DNA from 2 places in the Bradyrhizobium sp. 26S5 genome. Region 2 is predicted to be linked to the other one. Evidence: riboswitches for the same ligand, from Rfam matches in the RefSeq annotation. Region 2 holds a riboswitch; the other holds the start of a gene.
What was found. A riboswitch is a leader RNA that binds a small molecule or an ion and turns the genes downstream of it on or off. The one in region 2 is predicted to bind ZMP and ZTP.
Positions count from the first base shown of each region.

Region 1: another riboswitch for ZMP and ZTP. It lies ahead of V5279_RS26975 (bifunctional 5,10-methylenetetrahydrofolate dehydrogenase/5,10-methenyltetrahydrofolate cyclohydrolase); the one in region 2 lies ahead of glyA (serine hydroxymethyltransferase).

Region 1 covers NZ_CP145948.1:5,750,403-5,754,809, reverse strand. Annotated here, with positions in the region: gene V5279_RS26990 (hypothetical protein) at 1-209, shown strand, start outside; gene V5279_RS26985 (hypothetical protein) at 327-731, opposite strand; gene V5279_RS26980 (hypothetical protein) at 880-2,028, opposite strand; ZMP/ZTP riboswitch at 2,218-2,297, shown strand; gene V5279_RS26975 (bifunctional 5,10-methylenetetrahydrofolate dehydrogenase/5,10-methenyltetrahydrofolate cyclohydrolase) at 2,313-3,176, shown strand; gene V5279_RS26970 (MaoC/PaaZ C-terminal domain-containing protein) at 3,327-3,779, shown strand; gene V5279_RS26965 (PadR family transcriptional regulator) at 3,907-4,236, shown strand; gene V5279_RS26960 (DUF1700 domain-containing protein) at 4,233-4,407, shown strand, end outside.
Region 2 covers NZ_CP145948.1:8,495,184-8,499,590, forward strand. Annotated here, with positions in the region: gene V5279_RS40215 (enoyl-CoA hydratase/isomerase family protein) at 1-206, opposite strand, end outside; gene V5279_RS40220 (amidohydrolase family protein) at 231-1,043, opposite strand; gene V5279_RS40225 (AraC family transcriptional regulator) at 1,116-1,994, opposite strand; partial or broken gene V5279_RS40230 (aldehyde dehydrogenase family protein) at 2,139-2,258, shown strand; ZMP/ZTP riboswitch at 2,335-2,420, shown strand; gene glyA (serine hydroxymethyltransferase) at 2,455-3,735, shown strand; gene V5279_RS40240 (PQQ-binding-like beta-propeller repeat protein) at 3,858-4,407, opposite strand, start outside.

The DNA.
Region 1 (4,407 bases), 2.7 Mb from region 2:
CGGGCAAGGGGCCGGTCGTGGCCGAAGCCAAGCCGGCCGAGCAGCCGGCGCAGGCCCAGCCGCAGGCACCGAAAAAGCGCAAGGTCGCGCGGTACCACCCCCATCCCCAGCAGCCGATGCGGCTGGCGCAGCCCGGGATGTACCAGCCCTACCGTATCGCGCAGCAGCAGCCGCGCATGGGCTTCTTTGGCGGCTTCGGGACCTGGTAAGCGGGATCTCCGTAGCCCACATCGATACGCCGCCGCGAATGCTCGCGGCGGCGTTTTCATGTCCGCGATAACAGGCCGGTCGCCGGTCGCCGATTGCGCAGGTGCCGCGCTACGCGGTTACCGCGGCAGGCGCGGAATCTTGTCGGCAAAACCGTTGTAGCAGGTCAGCCGTTCGTCCTCTTCCTTGACGAAGCGGCATTCATTGACGCCCTTGGCAGGCGCCGCCTTCGGCTTGGGCTGCGGCTTGAAGATCTCGTCGTAGCAGAGCAGCCGCTCCTTGGTGGCGTCGTCGATGTCGCCGCAGGCCTGGAGCTTCTGCGCGACCGATTGCGGCTTGCCCGGCGCGGGCGGCTTCTCGCCCTTCTTGGCCGCCGGCTTCTTGCCGACCTGGACCAGCGGCTTGTCGCCGATCATGGGCTGGGCGGCCGCCGCCGGCTTGTCGGCCGCGGCAGGTGGGGTGGTGCCTTGGGCAAGCGCGGCAGCCGGATACAGGAGCGCCAGCGCGAGAATGATCTGTCTCATGTCGAAATGTCCGAAATGGCGTGATGACCGAAGGAGGGCGCCAGGGTCGGAAAGGCCGCGGCGTGGAACCGTGACTAACGCAAATTTTGGCTAAATCCTATCCCGGACTTGGCCTTTGGGGGTATCAATCCACCGGCTCAGGCGGTGCCTATTTCGGCATGGCCTGCGCGACCAGGAACAGCGCGGCGGCACGTATTTTCGGGGCGTGGATCTGGCCGACAATCTGCAGCGCTCCAGCCACGTCGCCGGCCCTCGCGGTCGCTGCGGCAAGGCTACGCAGCGCGGTCTGCTGAGGCGGCGTTTCGGCCGGATCCGTCAGCAGCGACAGCGTCGTGCGGGCATCATCGGGCCAGCCGTTCGTGGCCTGCCAACTGGCGATGCTGGCGAGCATCATGTCCTTGTCGGTCACCGGCGTCAGCGATTTGGCGATGTCGAGGGCAAGCAGAAATTGCTTGGTCTCCAGCAGTGGAACGATAACCTGCGTATAGCCGACGAGGCGCTGGAGCTCGAATTGCGCGTCGGCAGTCTCCGCCTGCATCTGTTGCAGCGCCTGCTTGACCGGCTCGCCGTCGCCGCGCAGCGCCATCACTTTGATGATGGAGAAGCGAAGCGGGATTTCTCCGCCGCGTACCCTCAATTTGTCCAGGGCGGTGCGTAGATTCTTCTCGGCCTGGTCATAGAACTCCTTCGCGGATTTCGTATCGCCGCGCTTGGCGTAGGCACGCCCCAGGGCGACCTGCATGTCGGCCAGTTGCGATTCCGTGATGAAGCGCTGCTCCATCATCAGTGCACGGGCTTTCTCGATCTTGCCGACGTCTGCCAGCTCCTTCACCGCCTCGATCGCGATGACGCTGCGCGTGCCGTAGATGTTTTTTGGGTCGGGCGGCGGTTGCAGCCGATCGGCCAACGCCAGCGCCGTATCGAGATCGTCGGCCTTGACGAGGCTGCGCGCGAGCTCGGCGATTCCGATGAGCTGCGTCGACCCGCCGAAGGAGCCGACCAGATCAAGCGCCTGCTGTTTCTGGTTGGCGGCAACCAGTCCCTTGATGGCAATCAGGACGTAGCTCGTCACGTTGGCGTTTTGCGCGGATTGCGACAGCTGTTGTGCCTCGGCGATGTCGGCGGCGGTGGCGTACTCGATATGAAGCAGCACGCTGGCCTGGATCAACACGTCCAGCCGCTCCTTGCCGGCGAGCGGCCTGCCGTTGCTGCTGAACGCCTCTTCGAGAACGCAGGCGCGCGTCGGCTTGCTCCGGCACGTCGCCCAGTCCGCATGGACCGGCAACGCGCCGCTCATTGCACACGCCAGTGACGCAAGCGCCGTCAACCAAAAGCGATGCCTGAAAACCGTCATTGTGCCCTCAATCTAGGCGTGCAGTCCGCCATGCTCGATAAGTTCCACACCTTGCAGAAGACCGCAAGTTGTCGCGCACGCTGCGCTTGCGCGGTCTGCCATTGCCTTTGGCAGGCCGGGCGGCTATGACCACGCCATCTGCGCGACTGGCGCTTGGATGGACCACCATCGGGGAGCGCAGAGACTGAACGCCGCGCGCCTGGGCACCGCTTCGAAACGGAGGTCCCATGACGGCGAATATTCTCGATGGGCATGCACATGCCCAAATTGTCATCGATCAGGTTGCAAGCGAACTGGACCGGCTGCCTCGCGCACCGGGGCTGGCGGTCGTGCTGGTTGGCTGTGACCCGGCGAGCCAGGTCTACGTGCAGAGCAAGGTCAGGATGGCCGAACGGCTCGGCCTGCGCGGCGAGGTCGAACGCCTGCCTGATGACGCCAGCGAGGCCGATCTGCTGGCCAGGATCGAGGCGCTCAACGCGCGTGACGATATCGACGGCATCCTCGTCCAGCTGCCGCTGCCGGCCCATGTCGACGCCTTGCGCGTGATGGCGGCGGTCGATCCCGCCAAGGATGTCGACGGCCTGCATGCCCTGAACGCAGGCCGGCTGTTTCACGGCGACGATGCGCTGGTGCCATGCACGCCGCTCGGCTGTCTCCGCCTGATCAAATCGATCCGGCCTGATCTCACCGGTGCGCATGCCGTGGTGATCGGCAGCTCCAACATCGTCGGCAAGCCGATGGCCGCGCTGCTGCTGCAGGAGCAGGCGACCGTGACGCAGACCCACATCCACACCCGCGGCATCAGCCAGATCTGCCGACAGGCCGATATCCTGGTCAGTGCGGTGGGGAAGGCTGGCCTCGTGCGCGGCGACTGGATCAAGCCGCAGGCCATCGTCATCGACGTCGGCACCACGCGCGTCGAGAAGCCGGACGGCGGCTACACGGTGTGCGGCGATGTCTCCTTCGACGAGGCGGTGCAAATCGCCGGTGCGATCACGCCGGTGCCGCGCGGCGTCGGCCCGATGACGATCGCCTGCCTGATGGAGAACACCCTGAAGGCCGCCAAGGCGAGGGCGGCACGGCTGCAATAGCGCGGCATATGCGCCGCGTTGCGCGAGCGGCCGATACCGCTCGCGTCACGTCTTCGCATCCGGCGTCGCGTGCGCGAAGTTCATGACGTCAGAGGTCATGGAATGCCCGCAGCGATCGTCTATCGTCGTGCCGGAAAGCGGAGGTGCGCGATGCTGTATGCGGAAGATCTCACCGAAGGCCAGACGTTTGAGCTCGGCAGCTACACGATCGGCGAGGCCGAGATCCTGGCGTTCGCCGGCAAGTATGACCTCGTGCCGATCCACACCGATCCCACTGCGGCTGCGGCGGGTCCGTTCGGCGGCTTGATCGCAAGCGGCTTCAACACCATTGCGATCTATCAGCGCCTCGTCGTCGAGGCGATCTGGGGCAAGGTGGCGGGCATAGTCGGGCGGAGCCTGGAGATTCGATTGCCCAGTCCGGTCCGCCCGGGAGCCACGCTGACCGGCCAGTCGCAGATCCAGAGAATCACCATCAGGCCGGAGCGGCGCGACGCCGTCGTGATCTTCAGGACGGAGCTGGTCAACGACGAGCAGCGTCCCGTCCTCGTCGTCGTGCTCGATGCGCTGATTCACATGCGGCCGGCCGCGAAGGAGCGGGCGTAGCGTCCGAATTGATCGCTGATCGGGGGCCGTAGCCGTGATCATCGGGCCTGAAGCATGTTGCTCGGACAGGTACCTTGCATTACATGGTATCTTGTTATATATAGCTCCCAACACCCGCAGGAGTTCGATGGCGGAATCGACGATCCAGGTTCAGCTCAAGAAGGGAGCGCTCGAGATGTGCGTGCTGGCGCTGCTGGCCCGTGGCGAAAGCTATGCCTATGAGATCGCGAGCACGCTCGCTTCACGCATCGGCATGGGTGAGGGCACGATCTACCCCCTGATGCGCCGCATGCAGGATGACGGGCTGGTCGATACGCGCCTCGTCGAGTCGAGCAGCGGTCCGCCGCGGAAATATTACCGGCTGACGCCGGCGGGACGCGCGGCACTCACCGCCCAGAAGCGCGAATGGCAGGCGTTCACGGACGCGGTCGATCAGCTGCTCGGAGAGCGCAAATGAACCGGGCGGCCTTCCTGCGACGTCTCTCCGACGGATTGGCCGGCCTTCCGGAGCGCGAGGCCGAGGACATCCTCGACGATTACAGCGCCTATTTCGACGAGGGCCTTGCGGCGGGACGCAGCGAAGAAGACGTCGCGGCCGCGCTCGGCGATCCCTCGCGGCTGGCGCGTG
Region 2 (4,407 bases):
GGGAAATGATGATCAAAGTCGAGACCTGCCGTGAACACCGCGCCCGATCCGGTCAACACGACGGCGCAATCGGCGAACTCGGTTTCCAGGCGATCAAACGCCGCGTGTAGGTCGGCGAAGAAAGCCGGATTCTGCGCATTGACCTTGTTGGTGTTCATTGTCACTACGGCAACGTGCGGGTGCTTGCGTTCAATGATCCAGGGCATCGGTCATCCTATGGTTGCGAAAGATCAGGCGAGCTTGAACAGACGCCGCGCGTTTTCGGTCAAGAATGCCGAACGGGCGTCGACGCCGAGTTGGAGGTCGGCGAGGCCGGCGATGCACTCACCAGCCGGCCAAAAGGGATGGTTGGACCCAAAGAGAACCCGATGCCTCTTCTTGGCCCGCATGTACGCGACGAGGTCGGGCGGGTAGCGGCTAACCTTGTAGGCCGACGTGTCGATGAAGACGTTCGGGTACTTCATGACCAGCGATAACATCTCGCCGAGCCACGGGACGCCGATATGGCCGCCGAGAATACGAAGCTCGGGAAATTCGAGCGCGACACGATCGAGATAGGGAATGGGACGTCCCGGTTCGGATTCGCGCAGAGGCCCCGCGTGTCCAACCTGCGTGCAGAACGGGATGTCGAGTTCGCAGCACTCCGCGAACAGAGGATAGTACCGGCGATCCTCCGGCGGCAGCCCCCACACCCAAGGCAGAACGCGCAGTCCCTTGAAGCCGTCTCTCTTCACGCGCAGCCTCAACTCTCGTACCGCGTCCATCGGGCGGAAGAGATCGACCGAAGCGATTCCGACGAAGCGGTCAGGGTGAGCCCGGCAGTGTTGGGCGACCTCGTCGTTACTGATTATCGGCCCGCCCGGACCGTGCCAGCCACAGAGCATGCCCATAGAAACGCCTGCACGATCCATCTCGGCAAGCGTGTCTCCGATAGGGGGCGCCGTTTCCGACCATTTGCCGGGTCTCCACCGGCGCAACGACTCGAACATCGGATCCCCGATCCACGCGGGATTCGGATGCTGCATCCAGGCGTCGATGATCATTCTGAGCTGCCCGCGTCTTACAATGGACCGAGGCGACGGCCCGCGACCTGCCAGCGTGAAAGGCGAACCTGCTCAACCGGACTCGGTCGTGGTCCCGAGTGGCCACACCGCCATCACTAGACGCGAGGATCGTTCGGCGTCTTGAAGAAATCGGACAGCCTGCGCACGGGGCCTGCCCCACGCCTGCCGGAACGCCCCGGGCGTGACACCGGCGTGTCGCCGAAACTCTCTGGTGAGGTGGGCCTGATCGGAAAATCCGAGATCAGATGCAATCCCCGACAGACCATCGCCTCCGGCCGCGATTTCGTAGACCGAGCGACGGAAGCGCTGCACGGCAAGAAAACGCTTGGGCGGGCAACCGGTCGACGTTCGCACTCGCCTCTGCACCGTCCGGACCGATTTACCGACATGGCCCGCCAGGTCGCTCACCCGACCATGCGGCGCATCCAGCGGGTCGCACCCTGGAATCGAGGGGGGCCTCGCCTTCCGCGCGAGCGCGAGTAACATTAGATCCACGCTGTCGAGGATGTCAAAGCACGATGGACTGTCCCGGACGATTCGCGCCAGCGCATCGCGACACGCGACGATCGTCGGATTGTGGACGCTCGGCGTTCCCGGCCAATTCGGTTTCAACTTGACGCCGACGATCCAACCGAAGAACGCCCTTCCTTTTCTTCTGCAATCGAGGCTCGGCTCGTTGAAGACCACTTTGCCGGCCGAATCGCCTTCCCGGAATACGAAGGCAAGCTCCTTGAGCGGGGAAGCGAATGATATCCGGCTTTCCGTCAGCCGCCCCCGGTCTTTCAGGATATAGATCGAGTCCACAAAGGCGGCCTGATCGTCGCGCGGTGCGAATTCAGCGTAGAACGAGGGACGGGCGAAGACGCTGTCTTCGCCTTTGTCCGTTTTGATTGGACTAACGGTCATCAGTTTTCGACGCTTGATCGGCAATTTCTTGGTTCGCTGTTGAATGCACTTACGACTGATCTATCATACACCTCCGTAGCGGCAGTTTAAGCGCAAAGCCGCCGGCGTAGAACGTAGCCCATTGGTTCGCGATGAAGCTCGCATCAGCCCCAGGTCGGCTCTTCTGACAAGCAGCTGCTCGCCGGCACCGTGCGGGTGAACACCTACCGCGCCTTCAGCTACATGATGCCGTTCGGAGGCATGATGTTTTCCGGCGTCGGCCACGAAAGTGGCATCGCCCTTGTCCGCGGTCATTGAACTGGTCGTTGCGAAAGGTCCGCCGGTCGGCTAAGTTCTGCCTCACGAAGAGTCTCCGTGCTCATTCGTCCTTTCGCGCGACTGGCGAGCCAACGTGGAATTGACCACGGTGAAGCGCGAAGGGTTTCAACGCCGATCGCCTGGGCAACCCATCTGCTGGAAAAACAGCGTGTTGAGGAGCCCGAGCATGCCGTCGTTTCGCAACGAACTGTCCATCAACGATCAAGAGATCGCCGCCGCCCTTGCGGGCGAAGAGCGCCGTCAACAGGACGGCGTCGAACTGATTCCGTCCGAGAACTACACCTACCCGGAGGTGCTCGAACTGCTCGGCTCCGTCTTCACCAATAAATATTCGGAAGGGTATCCGGGACGCCGATACTACGGCGGCCAGCAGTATACGGACAACATCGAGAACCTCGCGCGGCAGCGGGCCTGCTCGCTGTTTCGTGCCGAGCACGCCAACGTTCAGCCGCTTTCCGGATCACCGATGAATCAGGCCGTCTATCTCGGCCTGTTGAATCCCGGCGACACCATTCTCGCCATGGACCTGTCCCATGGCGGTCATCTCACCCACGGCGCGCCGGTGTCCCACATGGGGCGCTTGTTCAACTTCATTCGCTACAAGACGGCGCCGTCAAACGGCGGCGCGATCGATTTCGACGCATTGCGCGCGACGGCGCGTGAAGCGCGTCCGAAGATGGTGTTGTGCGGCTACAGCTCCTATCCGCGCGACCTGGACTATGCGGCATTCAAGAGCATTGCCGACGAAGTCGGCGCGCTCACGATGGCCGACGTCAGCCATTATGGCGGATTGGTTGCCGCTGACGTCATGCGCAATCCGCTCGATGCCGGCTTCGACGTCATGACGACGACGTCCCACAAGTCGCTGCGCGGCCCCCGTGGCGGGATCATCCTGTGCCGGAAGGAACATGCCGGCCGGATCGATGCTTCGGTCTTTCCCGGTTTGCAGGGCGGGCCTCACATGAACGTCGTGGCCGGGATTGCCGTGACGCTCAAGAAGGCGGCGACCGCGGATTTCCAGGCCTACGCGCGGCAGGTCTTGCGCAACGCGAAGGTGCTTTCCGGCGCGCTGATGGATCGAGGGATGAAGCTGGTCACCGACGGGACGGACAATCACATGATGGTCGTCGATACGGCAGCATCGGTCGGGCTGAACGGGCGAGCGGCCGAGGACGTGCTCGATGCCATCGCCATCACCACCAACAAGCAAGTCATTCCGGACGATCCGCGCCCGCCGCTCAGGCCGAGCGGTGTTCGCCTCGGGACACCGGCGGCGACCACGCGCGGCATGGGAGAAGCCGAAATGCATCGTATCGGCGGGTTCATTGCGGCGGCTCTGCGGGCGAATGGAGACGATGCGGTCGTCGCGCGCCTCAGGTCGGAATGCACCGAGATGTGCCGGGCTTTTCCTGTTCCAGGCGTGGTGTCCGCGTCCGGACCGAACTGACCGGCGGCACACCGGCAACCGCAGCCTGGCGCGGAGACATGCCGAACGGAGTTTGGCGCCGCCGGTGCGCATCCCGCATCAAGTGCGGGACAGGCTTCGCTCGAAAACGCTCTATGCGCTCGTCAGGGATTGCCGACCTCGAAGGCCAGCAGAACATTGCCGGGCAAGCCGCTCCACTGCGCGTAGCCGGAATTGACGTACAGCATGTGATCCACAACGATCGGGCCGGGTCCGTCCATGGCACCGCCACGGGCCGCAACGCCATTGATCGTGGTGTAGTCGCGGGCCGTGTCGATCTCCCAGAGCAGCCGAGCGTCGTCGGTTGCATAGGCGCGCAAGAAGCCGCTCACGCCGCCTGAGAACACGACGCCGGGAATGACGGTGATCGCGGCCGACAGCGCCGGGCTGCACTGGGGGCGGTCGCCGCAGGCGACCGGCGCCACCTGCATCGTGACCTTCCCGGTCGCAAGATCCAGTCCGAACAGGCCGCCGCCTTCGCTTGAATTGAGACGCCTCGTGCCGTCCCTTAGAAACCGCACGTCCGAATTGGCGACGTAGATCCGGTCCTGGTCCGCAGCCGAGCCCCACTCGGTCCCGCCCAACGGGCCGCCCTGGCCGATCCGCGTCTGCCACAGGATCTTGCCGTCATGATCGGGATCCAGTGCATGGACC